2 regions of the Acidiphilium multivorum AIU301 genome follow, and region 2 is predicted to be linked to the other one. Evidence: predicted binding sites of a transcription regulator. Region 2 holds the regulator's gene; the other holds the start of a gene.

Region 1 (10,280 bases), 970 kb from region 2:
ATCCCGCCGGCCGAGCGCGTCTGGCGCACCGCCTCGGGCCGCGCCGAGTTCATGCCGCCGGCCGGTGCCGGCGCGGCGCAGGCCCCCCTGCTGCTGACCACGATCCGCAGCCATGACCAGTACAACACCACGATCTACGGGATGGACGACCGCTATCGCGGCGTGTTCGGCCGGCGCGACGTCGTGTTCATGAACCGCGCGGACATGGCGCGGCTCGGCATCGAGCATGGCGGGCGGATCGACGTCGCCCATGCCGAGGACGGGGCGCATCGCCTCGCCGGGTTCACCGCCATCGAATACGACATCGCGGAAGGCTCGGTCGCCGCCTATTACCCGGAGGCCAACGTGCTGATGCCGCTGGCCCGGCACGACCGGCAGAGCGGCACGCCGACCTACAAGTCGGTGCCGGTGACGGTGGCGCCGCTCGCCGCCGGGGAATAACGGGGCCTCGCTGTCCGGTCGGGTGGACCCATCCGGCCGGAACGTCCCCGAGGCTCAGCCGCGCTTCGGATAGGCGCGGCTGCGTTCGGCGAGATCGCCGGTCATCCCGGCATCCGGCGCGTCGTCGGCGATTTCGGCGACCTTCCGCGCCAGCACCCAGGTGCCGACATAGCCGGCGTGACGGGTGATCTCCATGTCCGCCGCCGCGCGGCCGGGGAACAGCCGCACCAGGCTGACCGGGCTGCGCATGCCGGCATCGACGATCTCGAAGCCGCGCGCCGGGCCGAACAGGATCCGCATCGCCTCGTCCGAATAGCGCCAGAAATCGTTCGGCGTCTCGTGCAGGGGAAAGGTGTGGTGGGTGATGTGGAAGGTCAGGCCGCCTGGGGTAAGGGCGCGGTTGATCTCGGCGGCGACGCGCCAGGGCTCGGCGATGTGTTCCATCACCGCGACCGAGAAGATGCCCTCGAAGGCGCCCCGGCCGGTCGCCGCCGACAGGGAGTGCGCGTCGGCCACGAGGTCCACGCCCGGCGCGGGATGAATGTCGCAGCCGACATAATGGCAGTCCGGTTCGAAATCGCGGGCCCGCGCATAGGCACCGGGGCTGACGAGGCGGGCGCCGATTTCCAGCACCCGGCCGCGCCGTTGCCGGAGTTCGTCGATGAAGGGCCGGATCACCAGCGGCGAGGGCGGCGGCGGCGGCAGCGGCGGCGGTTCGAGCGGGATCGAGACGTCGCCTGCATCGGTCGCGATCTCGAGGCTGGCGGGCTGGAAAGGCGGAGCCTCGAGGTAGAGGCTGAAGCCGCTGTCGCCGATCTCGGGATAATGCGACTGCACGTCCGGGCGCGGCGCCGGCGGCACCGGATCGGTGCGGCGGTCGCCGACGCGCAGCGCGACCGCGCGCACCTTCACCGCATGGGCATGGATCCAGCCGCAGACAAACACGCCGCAGCGGTCGCACCAGAAATGCTCGATCGCGTGAACGATCGGGAATGGCGGCGCCGGCGGCGGCCGCAGGGCGGCGAGCTCGGCTTCGAGGGCGGCGACCCGGTTGTGCAGCGCGCCCTCCCGCGCGGCGATGCGGGCGAGCGGCGGGAAGCGGAGCAGCGCCCGCTTCCAGGCCGGCAGCATCACGCCACCTTGCGACGCCGCCCGGCGCTCCGCGCCGCCGGCTTCGGCAACAGGGGCGCGAGGAAGCTCGCGGTATGAGACCGCTCGTTCGTCACGACCTCTTCCGGCGTGCCGGCAGCGACGATCTCGCCGCCGCCATCCCCGCCCTCGGGGCCGAGATCGATGATCCAGTCGGCGGTCTTGATCACTTCCAGATTGTGCTCGATGACGATCACGGTATTGCCGGCATCCACCAGCGCATGGAGAACCTCCAGCAATTTCCTCACATCCTCGAAATGCAGGCCGGTTGTCGGCTCGTCGAGGATGTAGAGCGTGCGGCCGGTGGCACGGCGGGCGAGTTCCTTGGCGAGCTTGATCCGCTGCGCCTCGCCGCCGGAAAGGGTCGTGGCCGCCTGGCCGAGCTTGATATAGCCGAGCCCGACCTTGCCGAGCAGTTCGAGCCGGTCGCGGATGCGGGGTTGGGCGGAGAAATAGCCCATCGCCTCGTCGACATTCATGTCGAGCACATCGGCGATGGATTTCTCCCGGAAGCGGATTTCCAGCGTTTCGCGATTGTAACGTTTTCCCTTGCAGGTGTCGCAGGTGACGAAGACGTCGGGCAGGAAGTGCATCTCGATCTTCAGCACCCCGTCGCCCTGGCAGGCTTCGCAGCGCCCGCCCTTGACGTTGAAGGAGAAGCGGCCGGACTTGTAGCCGCGCGCGCGGCTTTCCGGCAGTTCGGCGAACCAGTCGCGGATCGGGGCGAACAGGTCGGTATAGGTCGCGGGGTTGGAGCGCGGGGTGCGGCCGATCGGCGACTGGTCGATCTCGATGATCTTGTCGAGCAGGTCGAGCCCGTCGAGCCGCTCGAACGGCGCGGGCACCTGCCCCGAGCCCATCAGCCGGCGGGAGACCGCCTTGTAGAGCGTGTCGATCACCAGGGTGGACTTGCCGCCGCCGGAGACGCCGGTGATGGCGGTGAACACGCCGAGGGGGAATTCGCCGGTGACGGTCTTGAGATTGTTGCCGCGGGCGCCGACGAGTTTCAGCATCCGCGCGGGATCGACCGGCCGTCGCCGTTCCGGAACCGCAATGGAACGTCGCCCGGAGAGATAGTCGCCGGTGAGCGAACGCGGATTGGCGGCGATGTCCGCGACCGAGCCCTCGGCGACCAGCTCGCCGCCATGCACGCCGGCGCGCGGGCCGATATCGATCACGTGGTCGGCGCTGCGGATCGCATCCTCGTCATGCTCGACGACCAGCACCGTGTTGCCGAGATCGCGCAGCCGGCGCAGCGTGCCCAATAACCGTTCGTTATCGCGTTGATGCAGGCCGATCGAGGGTTCGTCGAGAACGTAGAGCACGCCCGTCAGGCCGGAGCCGATCTGGCTGGCGAGGCGGATGCGCTGGCTTTCCCCGCCCGACAGCGTGGCCGAGCTGCGGGCGAGCGAGAGATAGTCGAGCCCGACATCGACGAGGAATTGCAGCCGCTCGTTGATCTCGCGGAGGATGCGGCGGGCGATGTCCTGGCGCTGCGGGGTCAGCGTGTCGAGCACGGTGGCGAACCAGTCGCGCGCCTCGCGGATCGAAAGATCCGAGGCCTCGGCGATGTTTTTCCCGGCAACCCGGACGGCCAGCGCCTCGTCGCGCAGGCGCGCGCCCTGGCAGCGCCGGCAGGGCTGCTCGGCCTGGTAGCGCGCCAGCTCCTCGCGCACCCACACGCTGTCGGTCTCGCGCATCCGGCGTTCGAGATTGCGCACCACCCCCTCGAACGGGCGGGTGACGGTATAGGCGCGCACCCCGTCCTTGTAGGAAAAGTCGATCTCCGTCTTGCCGGCGCCGAACAGGATCGCCTCGCGAACCGTCTCGGGCAGGTCTTCCCAGGGTGTGGTCAGCTTCACCCGGAAATGCTTCGCGAGGCAGGCCAGCGTCTGGTCGTAATAGGGCGACTGCGCGTTGGCCCAGGGGGCGATGGCCTGGTCGGCGAGCGAGCGGCGCTCGTCGGGCACGATCAGCGCGGGGTCGAACACGGTCTCGGTGCCGAGCCCGGCGCATTCGGGGCAGGCGCCGTGCGGCGAGTTGAAGCTGAACAGGCGCGGCTCGATCTCCTCGATCGTGAAGCCGGAGACCGGGCAGGCGAAGCGGGCGGAAAACACCGTGCGCTCCCCTGTGTCGGCGTTCTCGGCATAGGCGATGCCATCCGAGAGGGCGAGCGCGGTCTCGAAGGAATCGGCAAGCCGCTGTTCCGCGCCCTCGCGCACGACGATGCGGTCCACCACCGCCTCGATCTCGTGCTTGATCTTCTTGTTGAGCGCCGGCACCTCGGCAATCTCGTAGAGCTTGCCGTCCACCTTCACGCGGGTGAAGCCGCGGCGCTGCAATTCGGCGAGTTCCTTGCGGTATTCGCCCTTGCGGTCGCGCACCACCGGGGCGAGCAGCAGCAGGCGGGTGCCGGGCGCCATCGCCATCACCCGGTCGACCATCTGGCTCACCGTCTGCGCCTCGATCGGCAGGCCGGTCGCCGGCGAATAGGGCACGCCGGCGCGGGCCCAGAGCAGGCGCATGTAGTCGTGGATTTCGGTAACGGTGCCAACCGTGGAGCGCGGGTTGCGCGAGGTCGTCTTCTGCTCGATCGAGATCGCCGGCGAGAGGCCCTCGATACTGTCCACATCCGGCTTGCCCATCAGTTCGAGGAACTGCCGCGCATAGGCGGACAGGCTCTCGACATAGCGGCGCTGCCCCTCGGCATAGATCGTGTCGAAGGCGAGCGAGGACTTGCCGGAGCCGGACAGCCCGGTGATCACGGTGAGCTGGTCGCGCGGGATGCGGACGTCGATGTTCTTCAGATTGTGCTCACGCGCGCCGCGCACGGTGATGTAGCCCGACCCTGCCATAGCCATGTTCCCGAAATGTCCCCGCGACGATATGGCCCCGTCCGCGCATGCTGGAAAGGGGGTGGAGGCAGATGCGCGCCCGGCGGACGCATGATGGACAGGCGCGCGCATCGTCAAGAGGCGGGTTCATGGGCGGGCCGTGGCAGTTCTGGATCGATCGCGGCGGCACCTTCACCCGCATCGTCGGCTTCGACATGGGCGGAACCTCGACCGATGTCGCGCTCTGCGACGGCGCCTATGCCCGTTCCTTCGAGACCGAGATCGCCGGCGTGCGGCGGCTACGGCGCCTGAACCTCAGGCGCGGGCGGCGCGCTGCGCGAGCCCCAGCAGCATCTGCCGCACGATCGCCTCGGGCACCGCCCCGGTGCGCTTGCAGTCCGCCTCGGCGCGCAGGCCCCGTTCGATCGCCGCCATGATCGCCGGCTCCCGCCAGCGCGCCACCGCCTTCATCACGACCGGCTGGCGCTTGAAGAACACCGGCGGCCGGCGCGCCGCAACGGCATCGCGCGGGCTCGCGCCGCCGGCGACCGCGTCGGCCATCAGCCGCAACCCGGCGAGTTCGCCGAGCAGCACGCGGATCACCGCGACCGGCGCGGCGCCTTCCTCCAGCGCCAGCCCGATCGCGTGGTCCGCCGCCTTCACGTCGCCGGCCAGGGCGGCATCGATCGCATCCTGCATCGAGGCCGAGCCCTGATCATCGAGCACCGCCTCGACCGCCTCGATATCCACCGCGCCGTTCGGCCCGGCATAGAGGGCGAGCCGTTCCGCCGCGTCGCGCAGCGCCCCGGTCTCGCCGCCGAGCCGGCTCGCGGCGAGGGCGAGCGCCTCGCGGCCGATGCCCACGCCGGCCGCCCGCAGCGCCGCCTCGAGCGCCGGGCCGCGGGCCGCGCCATCCGGCAGGTAGCAGGCGATGGCCGCCGCCTCCGCGTGTTTTTCCGCCAGGGCGCGGAGTTTCGACCGCCCCGGCAGATCACCGCCGATCGCGACGATGAGGGCATCGCCCTTCCCCTCCAGCGCGGCCTCGACGGGTGCCACCTGCCGGTCGCCGGCATCGCGCAGCAGCACCACCCGGCGGCCGCCGCCGAAGGCCTGCGCCCCGGCTTCCTCGGGCAGGCGCTCGGCGGTGTCGGCATCGAGTTCGGTGAGCCGGAACGGATCGTCGAGCGATCCCGCGACCAGCTTCGCCAGCCGGCGCGCCCGTTCGGCAACCAGCGACGTGTCGGGTCCATAGACAAGAACGAACCGCGCGCGGCCCGGATCGGCGAGGAATGTCTCGACGTGGCGGGCGTCGATCTTCACCGGCTTACCCCCGGTCGGGGTGATTGCGGAAATAGACCGCGAGCTGCTGGGTGATCTGCCGGGCGAGCCGCTTCGCGAAGCGATGGCGCAGCACGCCCTGATCCAGGGTGCCCGCGAAGTTCTGGTTGTCGATGTTGTCGATCGCATCCATCGCCTGCGTCGAGCCGCGGGCGATGATCCGGCTCCGGTCGCCTTCGGGCGTCAGCGTCCATTGCGCGGTGGCGATGTAGCGGTTTCGGGTGTTCGAGCTGTCCGGCTGCACGCCCACGATCTGCACGTTCCAGCCATAGTCGACCGCGAGATGGTAGCGATAGAAGGACGGCGCGCCGGCGCGCTGCAACTCGGCTTCGAGCGCCTGGCGCAGCAACTGCCCCTGCCGGTCCGGCAGCAAGCCGACATCGATCTCGTCGAGCTGCGAGACGACGGCGGTTCCCGCCTGGCCGCCGCCATATAGCGGGCGGAACCCGCACCCCGCGAGCGCGAGCAGGCCCGCGAGGGGCAGGATCTTAAGGACGGACGACAAAGTTCACGATCCGGTCGGGAACGTGGATGCGCTTGACGATCGTCGCCCCTTCCAGAAGTTGCGCGATGCGCGGCTCGGCCATCGCCGCCGCGATGGCGGTTTCGGCGTCCGCCCCCGGCGGCAGCTCGATCGTGCCGCGCAGCTTGCCCATGATCTGCACCGCCAGCGTCACCGAATCGCGCCTGAGCAGCTCCGGCTCGGCGACCGGCCAGGGCTGGTTGACGACCAGCCCGGCCTCCGGCGAGACCTGCGCGTTCGCCTCTTCCGCGACATGCGGGATGATCGGCGCGGCGAGGCGGATCAGCGCCGACATCGCCTCCCGCCGCGCCGCCGGCAGCCCCGGCGCATCCCGCCCCTCGGTCTCGGCGATGGCGTTCGCCAGCTCGTAGAGCCGGGCGATGGCGACGTTGAAGGCGAAACCGTCGATCGCCTCGGTCACCGCGGCGATGGTGCGATGCGTCGCCTGCCGCAGCTTGCGGGCCTCGCCCTCGGCGCGCTCCAGCGCCACGTCGTCGGCCCGGTCGGCGGCGACGCTGCGGGCGAGACGATACAGCCGCTGGACATAGCGGAACGCGCCCTGCGCCCCCGCCTCGGTCCATTCCACGTCGCGCTCCGGCGGATTGTCCGACAGCACGAACCACCGCGCGGTGTCGGCGCCGAAGCGGGCGATCACGGCCGAGGGATCGACCGTGTTGCGCTTCGATTTCGACATCTTCTCGATCGGCCCGACGATCACCTTGCGGCCATCCAGCGTCGTCGCGTGATCGGCGTGGCGGATCACCTCCTCGGGGTAGAGCCACTTGCCGTCCTCGGTGCGGTAGCTCTCATGCGTGAGCATGCCCTGGGTGAACAGGCCGGCGAAGGGCTCGGCGACGCCGACCTGGCCGAGCCGGTGCATCGCCCGGGTGAAGAAGCGGGCGTAGAGCAGGTGCAGGATCGCGTGCTCGATGCCGCCGATGTAGTGATCGACCGGCATCCAGTGCGAGGTCGCCGCCGGGTCGGCCGGCACGGGCGCGTGCGGCGCGCAGAACCGGGCGAAATACCACGAGGAATCGACGAAGGTGTCGAACGTGTCGGTCTCGCGCTGGGCGGCCGCGCCGCATTGCGGGCAGGCCACGTGCTTCCAGCTCGGGTGATGGTCGAGCGCGTTGCCCGGCCGGTCGAACGGCAGGTCGTCCGGCAGCCGCACCGGCAGGTCCTTTTCCGGCACGGGAACGGTGCCGCAGACCTCGCAATGGATCATCGGGATCGGGCAGCCCCAGGCGCGCTGGCGCGACACGCCCCAGTCGCGCAGGCGCCAGTTGACCACGCCCTTGCCGGCGCCGCGCGATTCGAGCTCGGCGATGGCGCGGGACTTCGCCGCCGCGACGTCGAGCCCGTCGAGGAAGCCGGAATTGACGATCACGCCATCGCCGGTGAAGGCGACATCCCCCACCGCGAGGCCCGGATCGTCCTTCGGCGCGACGACGACGGTGACGTCCAGCCCGTATTTGCGGGCGAAATCGAGGTCGCGCTGGTCATGCGCCGGGCAGCCGAAAATCGCGCCCGTGCCGTAGTCCATCAGCACGAAATTGGCGATCCAGACCGGGTGGGTCCGCGACGGATCGAAGGGGTGGACGACGCGCAGCCCGGTATCGAACCCGCGCTTCTCGGCCGCCTCGATCGCGGCTTCGGAGGTGCCGGCGCTCTGGCACTCGGCGATGAAGGCGGCGGCCTCGGGATTGGCCGCGGCAACGGCGGTGGCGAGCGGATGATCCGGCGCCAGGGCGACGAAGCTCATCCCGAACAGCGTGTCCGGCCGCGTGGAATAGACCGGCACGCTCTCGATGCCGCCGCACGGCGCCGCCAGCCGGATCGTGAATTCCGCGCCCTCGGAGCGGCCGATCCAGTTGCGCTGCATGGTCCGCACCCGCTCGGGCCAGTTCTCCAGCGTGTCGAGCCCGGCGAGCAGGTCCGCGGCGAAATCGGTGATGCGGAAGAACCACTGGCGCAGCTTGCGCTTTTCCACCGGCGCGCCGGATTTCCAGCCCCGCCCGTCGATCACCTGCTCGTTGGCGAGCACGGTCATGTCCACCGGGTCCCAGTTCACCGCCGATTCGCGCCGATAGGCCAGGCCGGCGCGCCAGAGGTCGAGGAAGAGTTTCTGCTGGTGCCCGTAATATTCCGGGTCGCAGGTGGCGAATTCGCGCGACCAGTCGACCGAGAGGCCGACGCGCTTCAGGTCGGCCTTCATCGCCGCGATGTTGTCGCGCGTCCATTTGGCGGGATCGACATTGCGCTCCCGCGCCGCGTTCTCGGCCGGCAGGCCGAACGCGTCCCAGCCCATCGGGTGCAGCACGTCATAGCCCTGGGCGCGGCGGGCGCGGGCGATCACGTCGCCGATCGCGTAGTTCCGCACATGGCCCATATGGATCTTCCCCGACGGGTAGGGGAACATCTCCAGCACGTAGCATTTCCGCCGGCCGCCCTGCGGCGCGTCGGCGGTGGCGAAGCAGTTCCGCGCCTCCCACGCCGCCTGCCAGCGCGCCTCGGCGGCGGTGAAATCATAGGCGGAGGCGTCGTGCGTGGTCTGGTCCATGGTCTCAGCCGTTCAGCTGCCCCGCCGCCTTCAGCTGGGCGGCGCGGGCGAGGATGCGATCCTCGAGGCCGTTGGCAACCGCGGGATCGACCGGCTGGTCGACCCAGGCGCCGTCCTGGCGATCCTGCTCGAAGACCGAAACCTTCAGGTTGTTGGCGGTCAGCGTGGTGCCGAGCACATAGGCGGACACCTTGAAGCGCCGGTCCGGCTTGGCCGGCGGCGAATACCAGTCGGTCACGATCACGCCGGCGAAGGGGTCCGCCGAGGCCAGCGGCATGAAGCTGAGCGTGACGAGCGAGGCGCGCCAGAGATAGGCATTGACCGCCACACCGGTCTGCTCCGCGTGGCTCTTGCCGCCGAAGGTGAACAGCGTGCCGAGCCCGCCATTGCCGCTTGAGGCCATCGCCTGCGGGGTTCGATAGGTTTCCATGTTCGGCAGGTTGGGCTGCTTCGCGTTGCTGCACGCCACGAGCGCGAGCGCGGAGCCCAGCGCCGCGGCTTTCAGAGCAGGCCGGAGGAAGTTGTTCGGGCAGGTCATGTCTGGAAAGCGCACATTCGTCTCCGCAGTTCGGACCGGAGGATCCGGCCGGCAACGATGGTCTTTAACCTTGCCGCGCGGCCGCGCCAAGGCCCGCGCGGCCATCAAGGCCGCCAAACTACGGCCCTCAAGGCCGCCAAACAACGCCCTCAAGGCCGCCAGGCGACAACCGCCACGCGGCACCGGCAAATGAAAAGGGCGGCGGATCGCTCCGCCGCCCCACCTGAACACCTTTCGGGTCAGATTACCACTTCAGAGCGGCACCGAGGCTGAACGCCTGGGACTGCACGTTGTTCGTCAGAGCAACGCCGTTGTTTGTTCCGAAAGTGTAACCATCCTGATGACGGTGACCATAAAGGTAGGTCGCATACACGCCGAGATTCTTGCTGAGCGCATAGTTCGCGCCGACGGCTATGCCGTAATCGGTCTCGGTGCGGCCGATGTTCGAACCCGGCGTGTAAGCACCAGCGGCCTGGTTGTTGAAGTAGTAGGCACCGACTGTATAGGGGCCGAAATCGTAGATACCCGTCACTTCATAGAAGAACAGGTCGCGCTGGCCCGGCGTCAGGAAGGTGTAACCGTTGTTCACCTGACCGGTCTTGACGTTCGCACCCAGCGTGAAGCCGGCGTATTTCACCTGACCGGAGAACTCGGCGATGCCCATCGACTTGTATCCAACCCCCGTGCCGGTGCTGTCGCCGATTGGAGCGGCGTGCAGGTAGTCGACAGCTAGCGTCACGCCCGTTCCACTAAACTCGCCCGAATATTCAAGACCGCCTGTGATGGTGTTCTTGCGGCGTGACTTCACCCCTCCCGGAGCGCTGGCAAGCGTTGCGCAATTCGTGCTTCCGATTGTGCAAAGCGCACCCTCGTTAAAGGCGTTAGAATTAGGCTCGA
Region 2 (10,280 bases):
TCTCACCGCCGCGAACACGACGCCGAAGCAGGTGAATCTCGGCAATCCGCCCTGGGCCGGCGGCGCGGCGGCGCCGGCCACGAACGAAGCCGGGCCAGGGCCGGCCAATGCGGCACCGCAGCAACTGGCGCCGGCGCCGATGTCTTCCTCTCGTGGCTACACGAGCGGTACGGGAAGCGATACCGGCTATGGCGGGAACAGCAGCGTTCAGGCGCAGCCGCTCGCCCCGCCGGGCTGACCTCGCGCGGCCGCGCGGTCAGGCGCTGCCGTTGACGTATTCCCGCAGGCTGCGCACTTCGTGCGTCTGCGTCTCGATCAGCGACTTCACCACGTCGCCGATACTGACGACACCGACCAGCTTGCCCCCGTCGACGATGGGCAGATGGCGGAAACGCCCGTCGGTCATCAGGTTTTCCGCCTCGAAAACCGTGGTCGACGGCGTCGCCGTGGTGGGGGCGCGGGTCATCAGCTGGCTCGCCTCCATCTCCAGCGTCGCGGCGCCGTTCGCCGCCAGGCTTCTGACCACGTCGCGCTCCGAGAGAATCCCGAGCAGGTCGCTGTTCGGCGACTGCACGACCACAGCGCCGATGCGCTTCTCCGCCAGCACGACGACCACCTCGCGGATACGCGCCTCAGGCGGCACCGAGATCAGCGCGGTGGGTTTCCGTTTCAGTATCGCAGCCATCGTTGTCATCGCAAACCTCCCGAGGACGCCCTCGCCGCACGACGGCGCGGCGGACAGGCTCATTCCAGACCAGACTATGTCGGCGGTTTCGCCCAGATCAACACAAATGGTTCATCTCGCCGGATTTTCATCATCCCGTGCGGCGCATCCGGCCGCAACCCACGCCTCCTGAGCCGCGACGATGGCGAGTTCGTCCGTTCCGAGGGCGGCGGTGATGCGGAGCAGTTCCGTCGTTGCTGCCGCAGCGGCGGTCAGGGCCGCGTCAAGCCGACGCGACGGCAGGTAATGGGCCATGAACAGGGCGGCGAAGGCATCGCCTGCGCCGGAGAACCGCCCGGCGAGGCGGGGTACGGAGATCTGCCGGCGCCCATCCGGGTCGATGGCGAGGATGTCGAGCATGCCGGGCGCCGTATCCGCGCCGGCGAAACCGGTCAGGACGACCAGCCTCGTGCCAAGCGCCTCCATGGCGGCGAAGGCGCTGGACCGGTCCGTGGGGGTGGTGCCGGCAAGAATGCCGAGCTCGAAGGCGTTCGGCAGCGCGATATCGGCGCGCGGCACCAGGGTTTCGCGGATCGCGGCGATCAGCGGCGGCGGCACGTAGGCGCGCCCGTCATCGCCGATGACCGGATCGCAGACATAGAGCGCCGCCGGATTCGCCGCCCGCGCCCGGCTGACGGCCTCGCCCACCACGGGAACCGCGGCCGCGGCGCCGAGATATCCGGACAGCACCGCCTCGCACCGCGCGAAGGCGCCGCGCGCGGCGAGCCCGTCCAGCAGGGCGGCAAGCCGCGCCGGCTTCACCGGGCCACCCTCGGCGCCGCCATGGCCGGGATGATGCGACAGCAGGACCGTCGGCAGCGGCCAGACCTCGTGGCCATGCCGCGCCAGGATGAAGGCCGCGCCGGCATTGCCAACCGCGCCGTTGAGCACCTGTGACTGGATCGAGAGAATCGCCATGGCCCGGTTTGGCGGCAGGGCGCGCGGCCTGGCAAGGGCCGGCGGTTGCATGCCCGCCTTCCCTGCGCCATCTCACCGGGCAAACGTCTTCATTCATTGTCGAAAGGTCTTGCCGTGGCGCGCATTCCCAAGCTTTTTCAGCCGGTCAGCTTCCGCAGCGTCGAGGCGCGCAACCGCATCGTTGTCTCGCCGATGTGCCAGTACAGCGCGATCGACGGCCTCGGGCAGGACTGGCACATCCAGAATCTCGGCGCCAAGGCGATGGGCGGCGCCGGCATCGTCTTCACCGAGGCGACGCATGTCTCGCCCGCGGCGCGGATCACCGCCCATTGCCTCGGCCTTTGGAATGACGGGCACGAGGCTTTCATGAAGCGCCTCGTCGCGCTGATCGAATATGGCGGCGCGGTGCCGGCGATCCAGATCGCCCATGCCGGCCGCAAGGCAAGCCAGACCCAGCCCTGGAAGGGCGACGGGTTCGTGGCGCCCGATGCGGCGGATGGCTGGCTGCCGGTGGCGCCGAGTCCGCTGCCCTTCGCGCCTGATCGCCCCGCTCCGCACGAACTCACCGCCGGCGAGATCGCCGCCATCGTGGGCGATTTCGCCGCGACCACGGCCCGCGCCCGCCGCGCCGGGTTCCGCATCGTCGAGCTTCACGCGGCGCATGGCTATCTGCTGCACCAGTTCCTCTCGCCGGTCAGCAACCATCGCACCGACGCCTATGGCGGCGATCTCGCCAACCGCGCGCGGATCGTGATGGAGGCGATCGACGCGATGCGGGCGGAATGGCCGGACGACCTGCCCTTCTTCGTGCGCCTGTCCTGCACCGACTGGATCGAGGGCGGATTCGACGCCGACCAGGCGGTGACGCTGTGCCGCTGGCTTGCCGCCCGCGGCGATGTCGACCTGATCGACAGTTCGACCGGCGGAATTTCGCCGCAGCAGAGGATTCCCTCGATCCACCCCGGCTACCAGGTGCCGTTCGCCGAGCGCATCCGCCGCGAGGCCGGGATCGCGACCGGCGCGGTCGGCATGATCCGCGAGCCCGAGCTTGCGGCCGAGATCGTCGCCAACGAGCGGGCGGATCTCGTCTTCCTCGCCCGTGCCCTGCTGGCCGACCCGGCATGGCCGATCCGCGCGGCGCAGCATTTCGGCCTGCCGGTTGATCTCGTGCCGCAATATCAGCGGGCTCTCGTCTGACCTTCGGCCGGGTCGCGCCAGCGTCACGAAGGTCTTGACGCGGCGCGAATCGGCCCTTTAAGAACAGATGTTAGCGTTTTGTTCCCAAAAGCGTCCTGTCGGCCCCGGCCATTGCGGCGCATTCGGGGCAAGAAGCCGGAGAATGCCCGATGCTCACCCGCAAGCAACACGAACTGCTGGTCTATATCGATCAGCATCTGCGCCGGACGGGCTGCTCCCCGAGTTTCGAGGAGATGAAGGAGGCGCTCGACCTCAAGTCGAAATCGGGCATTCACCGGCTGATCGGCGCGCTGGAGGAACGCGGGTTCCTGCGCCGGCACAAACACCGCGCGCGGGCGCTGGAAGTGCTGCGCCTGCCCTCGGATGCCGCGGCGGACCGGCCGGATACGGGCTTCGCGCCCAATGTGATCCGGGGCGATTTCACCGCCCGCCTGCAGGGCGCGCGCGCGGCCGATCCGGCGGCGGCCATCACCCTGCCGCTCTACGGGCGGATCGCCGCCGGCCAGCCGATCGAGGCGCTGCGCGAGCACCAGGCCGAAATCGAGATTCCCGCCTCGCTCGTGGGTCCGGGCGAGCACTACGCGCTCGAGGTGGCCGGCGATTCGATGGTTGATGCCGGGATCCTCGATGGCGACACCGCCATCATCCGCCGGGGCGAGACCGCCGAGACGGGGCAGATCGTCGTGGCGCTGATCGACGATGTCGAGGTGACGCTCAAGCGGCTGCGCCGGCGCGGCAACTCGACGGCGCTGGAGCCGGCCAACCCGCGCTACGAGATCCGCATCTTCCCGGCCGAGCGGGTGAAGGTCCAAGGGCGGCTGGTCGCGCTGTTCCGACGCTACTGAGCCGGCCCCACCCCCCTTTGACCCGCCGGCCAACCGGGCCGATATTGCGCGCATGAGCGTGTGGGGGAAGATCATCGGCGGCGTCGCGGGGTTCGCCGTCGGCGGGCCGTTCGGCGCCGTGGCCGGCGCCGCGCTGGGCCATGCCGCCGATACCGGTGACCTCGGCTCGCTCGGCGCCCGGCTCGGCCGCGCCCTGCCGCTCGACTCCGCCCGCTTTGCCGCCCTGCTCGGCCGGCGCGAACAGGTGTTCGCCATCGGCGCCACCGTTCTCGCCGCCAAGCTCGCGAAATGCGACGGGCCGGTGGTCCGCGCCGAGATCGACGCGTTCAAGCGGCAGTTCCGCATCGAGGATGCGGCGATCCCGACGATCGGGCACCTGTTCGACCAGGCGCGCGAGGATGCGTCCGGCTTCGAGCCCTATGCGCGCCAGCTCGGCGAGAGCTTCGCCGACAACCGCCTTGCCCTCGAGCAGGTGCTCGGCGCGCTGTTCGCCATCGCCCGGGCGGACGGGCCGGTGAACGCGCGCGAAGCCGACATGCTGGCGCGGATCGGCGCGCTGTTCGGCCTGGGCGAGGCGGCCCGCGCCCGGGCGGCGAACCCTTCGGGCGGCAATCTCGGTGAGGATCCGTATCAGGTGCTGGGCATCGCCCGCACGTCCAGCACCGAGGCGATCCGCGCCCACTGGAAGGCCCTGATGCGCGAGAACCATCCGGACCAGCTTGCCGCGCGCGGCGTGCCGGCGGAGTTCATCGCCCGCGCGACCGAACGCGTCGCCCGGATCAACGCCGCCTGGGACACCATCAAGCGCGAGCGCGGCGCGTGATCTCGCCCAACCGGGACGCGCGGCCGGCGGGAATGCCGGTCGATCACCTGGTGCTCCACTATACCGGCATGCGCAGCGCGGCTGCCGCGATCGAACGGCTCTGCGACCCGGCGGCGAAGGTTTCGGCGCACTATGTCGTCGACGAGGCGGGCGGCCTTCACGCGCTGGTCCCCGAGCGGGACCGCGCCTGGCATGCCGGGATCAGCTTCTGGCGCGGCGCGCGCGGGCTGAACGACCGGTCGATCGGCATCGAGATCGTCAATCCCGGCCATGAATGGGGTTATGTCCCGTTCCCGCCGCAACAGGTCGCGGCGGTCATCGAGCTTTGCCTTGGCATTCTCGGCCGCCATCCGATCCCGCCGCGGAACGTGGTCGGCCATTCGGACATCGCGCCGGACCGCAAGCAGGACCCTGGCGAGCTGTTTCCCTGGCCGCAACTCGCCGCCGCGGGGATCGGCCTGTGGTCGGCGGCGGCGGGTGCCGCGGGCGACGATCTCGCCGCCGATCTCGCCGCGATCGGCTATGACGTGGCGCTCGACCGCGCCGCGGTCGTGGCCGCGTTCCAGCGGCGGTTCCGGCCCGAACGGGTCGATGGTGTGGCGGATGCCGGCACGCGCGCCCGCGCCGCGGCGATCCGCGCCCTGTTCGGCGCCCATTGACCGGGCGCTGGCGATCGCCCAAGAAGCGCGGGCCAGACGGTTGGACGGCCGCCGTGCCGCTCGCGGCGCGGAGGAAAGTCCGGGCTCCATGGAATGACGGTGCCGGCTAACGGCCGGCGGGGGCGACCCCAGGGAAAGTGCCACAGAAAACATACCGCCGGTACGCCTCGGCCTGCCGGCAAGGGTGAAAAGGTGCGGTAAGAGCGCACCGCGCCGCCGGCAACGGGGGCGGCAGGGAAAACCCCACCGGGAGCAAGACCGAATAGGGGCGACCGGCGGCATGAGCGATCATGGCCGCGGAGGGATTCCGCCTCGTCGCCCGGGTTGGTCGCGCGAGGCACGCAGCGATGCGTGTCCCAGATGAATGGCCGTCCAGCATCCGCGAGGGTGTGGACAGAACCCGGCTTACAGACCGTCTGGCATTTTTGCCCCCGCGCGCCGCCCGGCCATGCCCGCGCGCGATTAGGCAATCGGGGCCGGCTCTGCTATGAGTGAGGTCAGATTTCCCGCCCAATGGAGTGCTTGACCGGCATGACCAGCACCGCCGATTCGACCGCCGTACCCGCTTCCGAAGACCCGGCCGCCGCGCCCGACGGCGTCTATGACGCCGCCTCGATCAGCGTGCTGCGCGGCCTCGATGCGGTGCGCAAGCGGCCCGGCATGTATATCGGCGACACCGATGACGGATCCGGCCTGCACCACATGGGCTTCGAGATCATCGACAACGCGGTGGACGAGGCGCAGGCCGGCTTTGCCGACCGGGTCGATGTCGTGCTCAACGGCGACGGCTCGATGACGGTGACCGACAATGGCCGCGGCATCCCGACCGACATTCATCCCGAAGAGGGGATTTCGGCGGCCGAGGTGGTGCTGACGCGGTTGCACGCCGGCGGCAAGTTCAACCAGAATTCCTACAAGGTGTCCGGCGGGCTGCACGGCGTCGGCGCTGCGGTGGTGAACGCGCTGTCGGAATGGATGGAGGTGCGCATCTGGCGGGACGGCAAGGAGCACCTCATCCGCTTCGAGAACGGCGACACGGTGGCGCCGCTCGCGGTGGTCGGCGCGTCGGAGCACGGCACCGGCACCTCGGTCACGTTCAGGCCCTCGGCCGCGACCTTCACCCGCACCGAGTTCGATTTCGCGATCTACGAGCGGCGGTTGCGGGAGCTTGCCTTCCTCAATTCCGGCCTGACGATCAACCTGCGCGACGAGCGGCACAGCGCCGTTCAGGAGGCGCATTTCCGGTACGAGGGCGGCCTCGTCGAATTCGTCTCCTGGCTCGACCGCGCGAAGACACAGCTGTTCTCGCCCCCGGTTACCGCGTTCAAGGACGATGCGCCGGGCGGCATCAAGGTCGAGTTCGCGCTCGCCTGGAACGACACCTATCACGAGACGATGCTCTGCTTCACCAACAACATCGTCCAGCGCGACGGCGGCACCCACCTCGCCGGCTTCCGCTCGGCGCTGACGCGCGTGGTTTCCAAATACGCGGAGAGCCTCGGCAAGAAGGACAGCCTCTCGCTCTCCGGCGAGGACATGCGCGAGGGGCTGACGGCGGTGCTTTCGGTGAAGGTGCCGGACCCGAAATTCTCGTCGCAGACCAAGGACAAGCTCGTCTCCTCCGAGGTGCAGCCGCTGGTGCAGGCGGCGGTGGCGGATGCGCTGGAACACTGGTTCGAGACGCACCCGAAGGAAGGCAGGCTGATCGCCCAGAAGGTGATGGACGCCGCCTCCGCCCGCGAGGCCGCGCGCAAGGCCCGCGAACTCACCCGCCGCAAGGGCGTGCTCGACATCTCGACCCTGCCCGGCAAGCTGGCCGACTGCCAGGAACGCGACCCGGCGAAGTCGGAAATCTTCATCGTCGAGGGTGACTCGGCGGGCGGCTCGGCCAAGCAGGGGCGCGACCGCAAGACCCAGGCGATCCTGCCGCTGAAGGGCAAGATCCTCAATGTCGAGCGGGCGCGGTTCGACCGGATGCTGGGTTCCGCGGAAATCGGCACCCTGATCACCGCCCTCGGCACCGGCATCGGCCCGGCCGAGCCGGAGCAGGGCGGGTTCGACATCTCGAAGCTTCGCTATCACCGCATCGTCATCATGACCGACGCGGACGTCGACGGCTCGCATATCCGCACGCTGCTGCTCACCTTCTTCTTCCGCCAGATGCGCGAGCTGATCGAGCGCGGGCACCTCTATATCGCGCAGCCGCCGCTCTATCGCGTCAAGCGCGGGAACGAGGAGCGCTACCTGAAGGACGACGACGCGATGGAGGCCTACCTCTTCGAGCGCGCGCTGGCCGAGGTGGCGATCGAGGGTGTGGACCTCGCGGCCGAACTGCCGTTCATGCGCGAGGCGGCGCGGCGGATCGCCGATCTCGCGCGGGATATTCCGGTGGCCTATGTCGAACAGGCCGCCATCGCCGGACTGCTCGGGGCGACGCCCGAGGCCGCCGGCGATCTGGCGCCCGTGCTCGCGGCGCGGCTCGATGCGATTTCGCTGCCGAACGAACGCGGCTGGATGGTCGCGGTGGATGCCCAGGGTGTCACCATGGCGCGGACCGTGCGCGGCGTTGCCGAGCGGCACACGATCGATCTCGCGATGCTGCGCTCATCCGATGCGCGCTGGCTCGCCGAGCGGTCCGGCCGCCTCGAGGCGCGCTTCGCGACCGCGCCGCAACTGGCGCACGGAACCGCGGCGCAGCCGGTCCGCGGCCCGTCCAGCCTGATCGAAACCCTGTTCGGCATCGGGCGCAAGGGATTGTCGATCCAGCGGTTCAAGGGGCTGGGCGAGATGAATCCCGACCAGCTCTGGCAGACCACGCTCGATCCCACGACCCGCCGCCTGCTGCAGGTGCGGATTGGCGACGCCGAGGACAGCGACCAGATCTTCTCGACCCTGATGGGCGATGTCGTCGAACCGCGCCGGGAATTCATCGTCGGCAATGCGCTCAAGGTCGCCAATCTCGACGTGTGACCGCGGCTGGAGCGGTCCGGTCCGCTGCCGGGAGTGCTGATGGTATCCGGAATGCATTCCGTGACATGCATTGGCGCATTTGCGCTAGTGGCTGCTTGGCGGAATGGAATTTCGGGCGGGCGAAGCCCGTTCGACGGTGCTGTCGGCCAGCATGTCGTGGATGATCAAGATGTGATTGCCCGGGGACTGTCTGATCGGAAAGGACTGACGTTATAATTCAGCCCATCATGCAGCGTCTGTCGCGGGGACAGTTATTCGGGATCGCCATCGTGCTCGTGATTTCCACGAGTTTTATCGCGGCTGTCGTGTATGGCGCCGTGTTCGGTGATACACAGGCCGCGAAACATTATTCCGCAGTGGCGCCCGGCGAACAATAGGCCAGGGCACCGGGTCGCGGCCGCGCCTTCAGTTCGGCAATCGTTCTGCCGGCATGACGGGACATCCAGGCCACAACGCACGGCATTCGAACCGGTCGGAAGATGCCTCGACATCCGCCTTTGTGCCGGCAGGGGCGATTGTAGCCTCTCAACGATGGATGGCCGGATCACCTGATTCGGGGAAAGTCATCGCCAGGAACAGTTTCAGGCTCGGATTCATGTTGGCCGCACACCAGGCAAGGACGTGATCAATCGTCGGCGCCTCCTCCAATTCACAGAACTGCACGCCCGAAGGGGCCAGTCTGCTCACCGAAACCGGCACGAGGCCGGCGCCGATCCCTTCGGCCGCGAGGCTGACGATTGTCGTCTGCAACTGGGTCTCTACCCGGATCGTCGGTCTGAATCCCCCCGCGTGGCAATACTCTTCAATCACGTTGCGCAAGGCGGGCGCGGTTTCGGCGGGCGTGAGGATCAGCGGCAGGTTTACCAGATCGTCGCGGCAGATCAGGCTCCGCGCCGCCAGTTCATGCCCGGCCTGAAGGACGACGCAAAGCCGCTCCCGATAAACCGGCCGGACTTCGAGCCCGCGCACCGGCGGCGGCGGAAACATGACGCCGAGGTCGAGTTGCCCCGCCATCAGATCGCTGACCAATATGTTCGGCATCACCTCCCGCAAACGTAATTCCACGCCCGGCAGGTCGGTCATGACCCGGCGGGCCAGTTTCGGAACGATGGTTTGGGCGGCATGCATCATGAAGCCGAGGGAGAGTTCGCCTATTTCGCCGGAAGCCGCGCGGCGTGCGTTGCGACACGCCCGATCGAAGAGGGTCACGATCTCGCGCGCCTCGGCAACAAAACGAAGGCCCGCTTGCGTCAGGCGCACATGGCGGGAATGCCGATCGACGAGCCGCACCCCAAGATCCTTCTCAAGGGCCATGATCTGCCTGCTGAGCGGCGGTTGGGTAAGGTTCAACCGCTCCGCTGCGCGCCCGAAATGGAGCGTCTCGGCGAGTGCGATGAAGTAACGCAGCTGGCGGATATCGGGCATGATACCGAATAAGCATCAATCGGGACGTTAATCGGTATTAGACAGTATCAATCGATGAGTCTACATGCCCGCCATGCTGTCGACCCTCATCATCGTCATCCCCGTCTTTGCCTTGATCTTCGTCGGCTGGCTGGCGCGGCGCCTCGCCGTGCTTGGTTCGAATGCGACGACCGAACTCAACCGCTTCGTCGTGTATCTCGCATTGCCGGCGCTACTGTTCGATATCGTCGCGCATGCCCGTTTGTCGGAGATCTGGCAGCCGGGCTTTATCGCCGTGTTCGCACTCGGATGCCTTGCCGTCTTCGCGTTGACGATCCTGGTGAGCCTGAAGCGGCCATTGCATCTGGCCGATGCGGTGATCGACGGACTCAATGCGGGCTATGCGAATGTCGGCTTCATCGGGTTTCCGCTGGTGGCGGTCGCCATCGGCCGCAATGCGCTCGGGCCGACCCTGGTCGCGACGATGATCACCGTCTGCGTCCTGTTCGGAGCCGCGATCGTGCTGATCGAAATCGGCCTGCAAACGGAGCAGCGCCCGGCCCGCATGGTCCTGAAAGTCGTGCGGTCGCTCGGGCGGAATCCTCTTCTGGTCGCACCAATGGCAGGTGCCGTCGTGCCGATCGCCGGGCTTGCGATTCCATCCGCCGCCGAGACGTTCCTGAAACTGCTGGGTGGCGCGGCGTCACCGTGCGCTTTGGTGGCGCTTGGCCTTTTCCTTG

What was found. The regulator LexA, encoded in region 2, represses DNA repair genes until DNA is damaged. The targets are predictions, from matches to a motif close to TGTTCTANNTANGTTC.
Region 1: uvrA (excinuclease ABC subunit UvrA) is a predicted target of LexA. The motif match lies at 4,451-4,466, and genes of this name have one in related genera.

What each region holds. Positions count from the first base shown of each region.
Region 1 covers NC_015186.1:2,526,351-2,536,630, forward strand. The annotation lists gene ACMV_RS11405 (FdhF/YdeP family oxidoreductase) at 1-441, shown strand, start outside; gene ACMV_RS11410 (class I SAM-dependent methyltransferase) at 496-1,572, opposite strand; gene uvrA (excinuclease ABC subunit UvrA) at 1,572-4,445, opposite strand; partial or broken gene ACMV_RS21980 (hydantoinase/oxoprolinase family protein) at 4,574-4,708, shown strand; gene holA (DNA polymerase III subunit delta) at 4,740-5,744, opposite strand; gene lptE (LPS assembly lipoprotein LptE) at 5,749-6,267, opposite strand; gene leuS (leucine--tRNA ligase) at 6,251-8,845, opposite strand; gene ACMV_RS11435 (DUF3576 domain-containing protein) at 8,850-9,398, opposite strand; gene ACMV_RS11440 (porin family protein) at 9,628-10,280, opposite strand, start outside.
Region 2 covers NC_015186.1:3,500,420-3,510,699, forward strand. The annotation lists gene ACMV_RS15995 (hypothetical protein) at 1-238, shown strand, start outside; gene ACMV_RS16000 (CBS domain-containing protein) at 257-694, opposite strand; gene pdxY (pyridoxal kinase) at 797-1,693, opposite strand; gene ACMV_RS16010 (NADH:flavin oxidoreductase/NADH oxidase) at 1,757-2,839, shown strand; gene lexA (transcriptional repressor LexA) at 2,989-3,684, shown strand; gene ACMV_RS16020 (TerB family tellurite resistance protein) at 3,737-4,507, shown strand; gene ACMV_RS16025 (N-acetylmuramoyl-L-alanine amidase) at 4,504-5,166, shown strand; RNA gene rnpB (RNase P RNA component class A) at 5,199-5,590, shown strand; gene gyrB (DNA topoisomerase (ATP-hydrolyzing) subunit B) at 5,698-8,136, shown strand; gene ACMV_RS16035 (LysR family transcriptional regulator) at 8,662-9,561, opposite strand; gene ACMV_RS16040 (AEC family transporter) at 9,626-10,280, shown strand, end outside.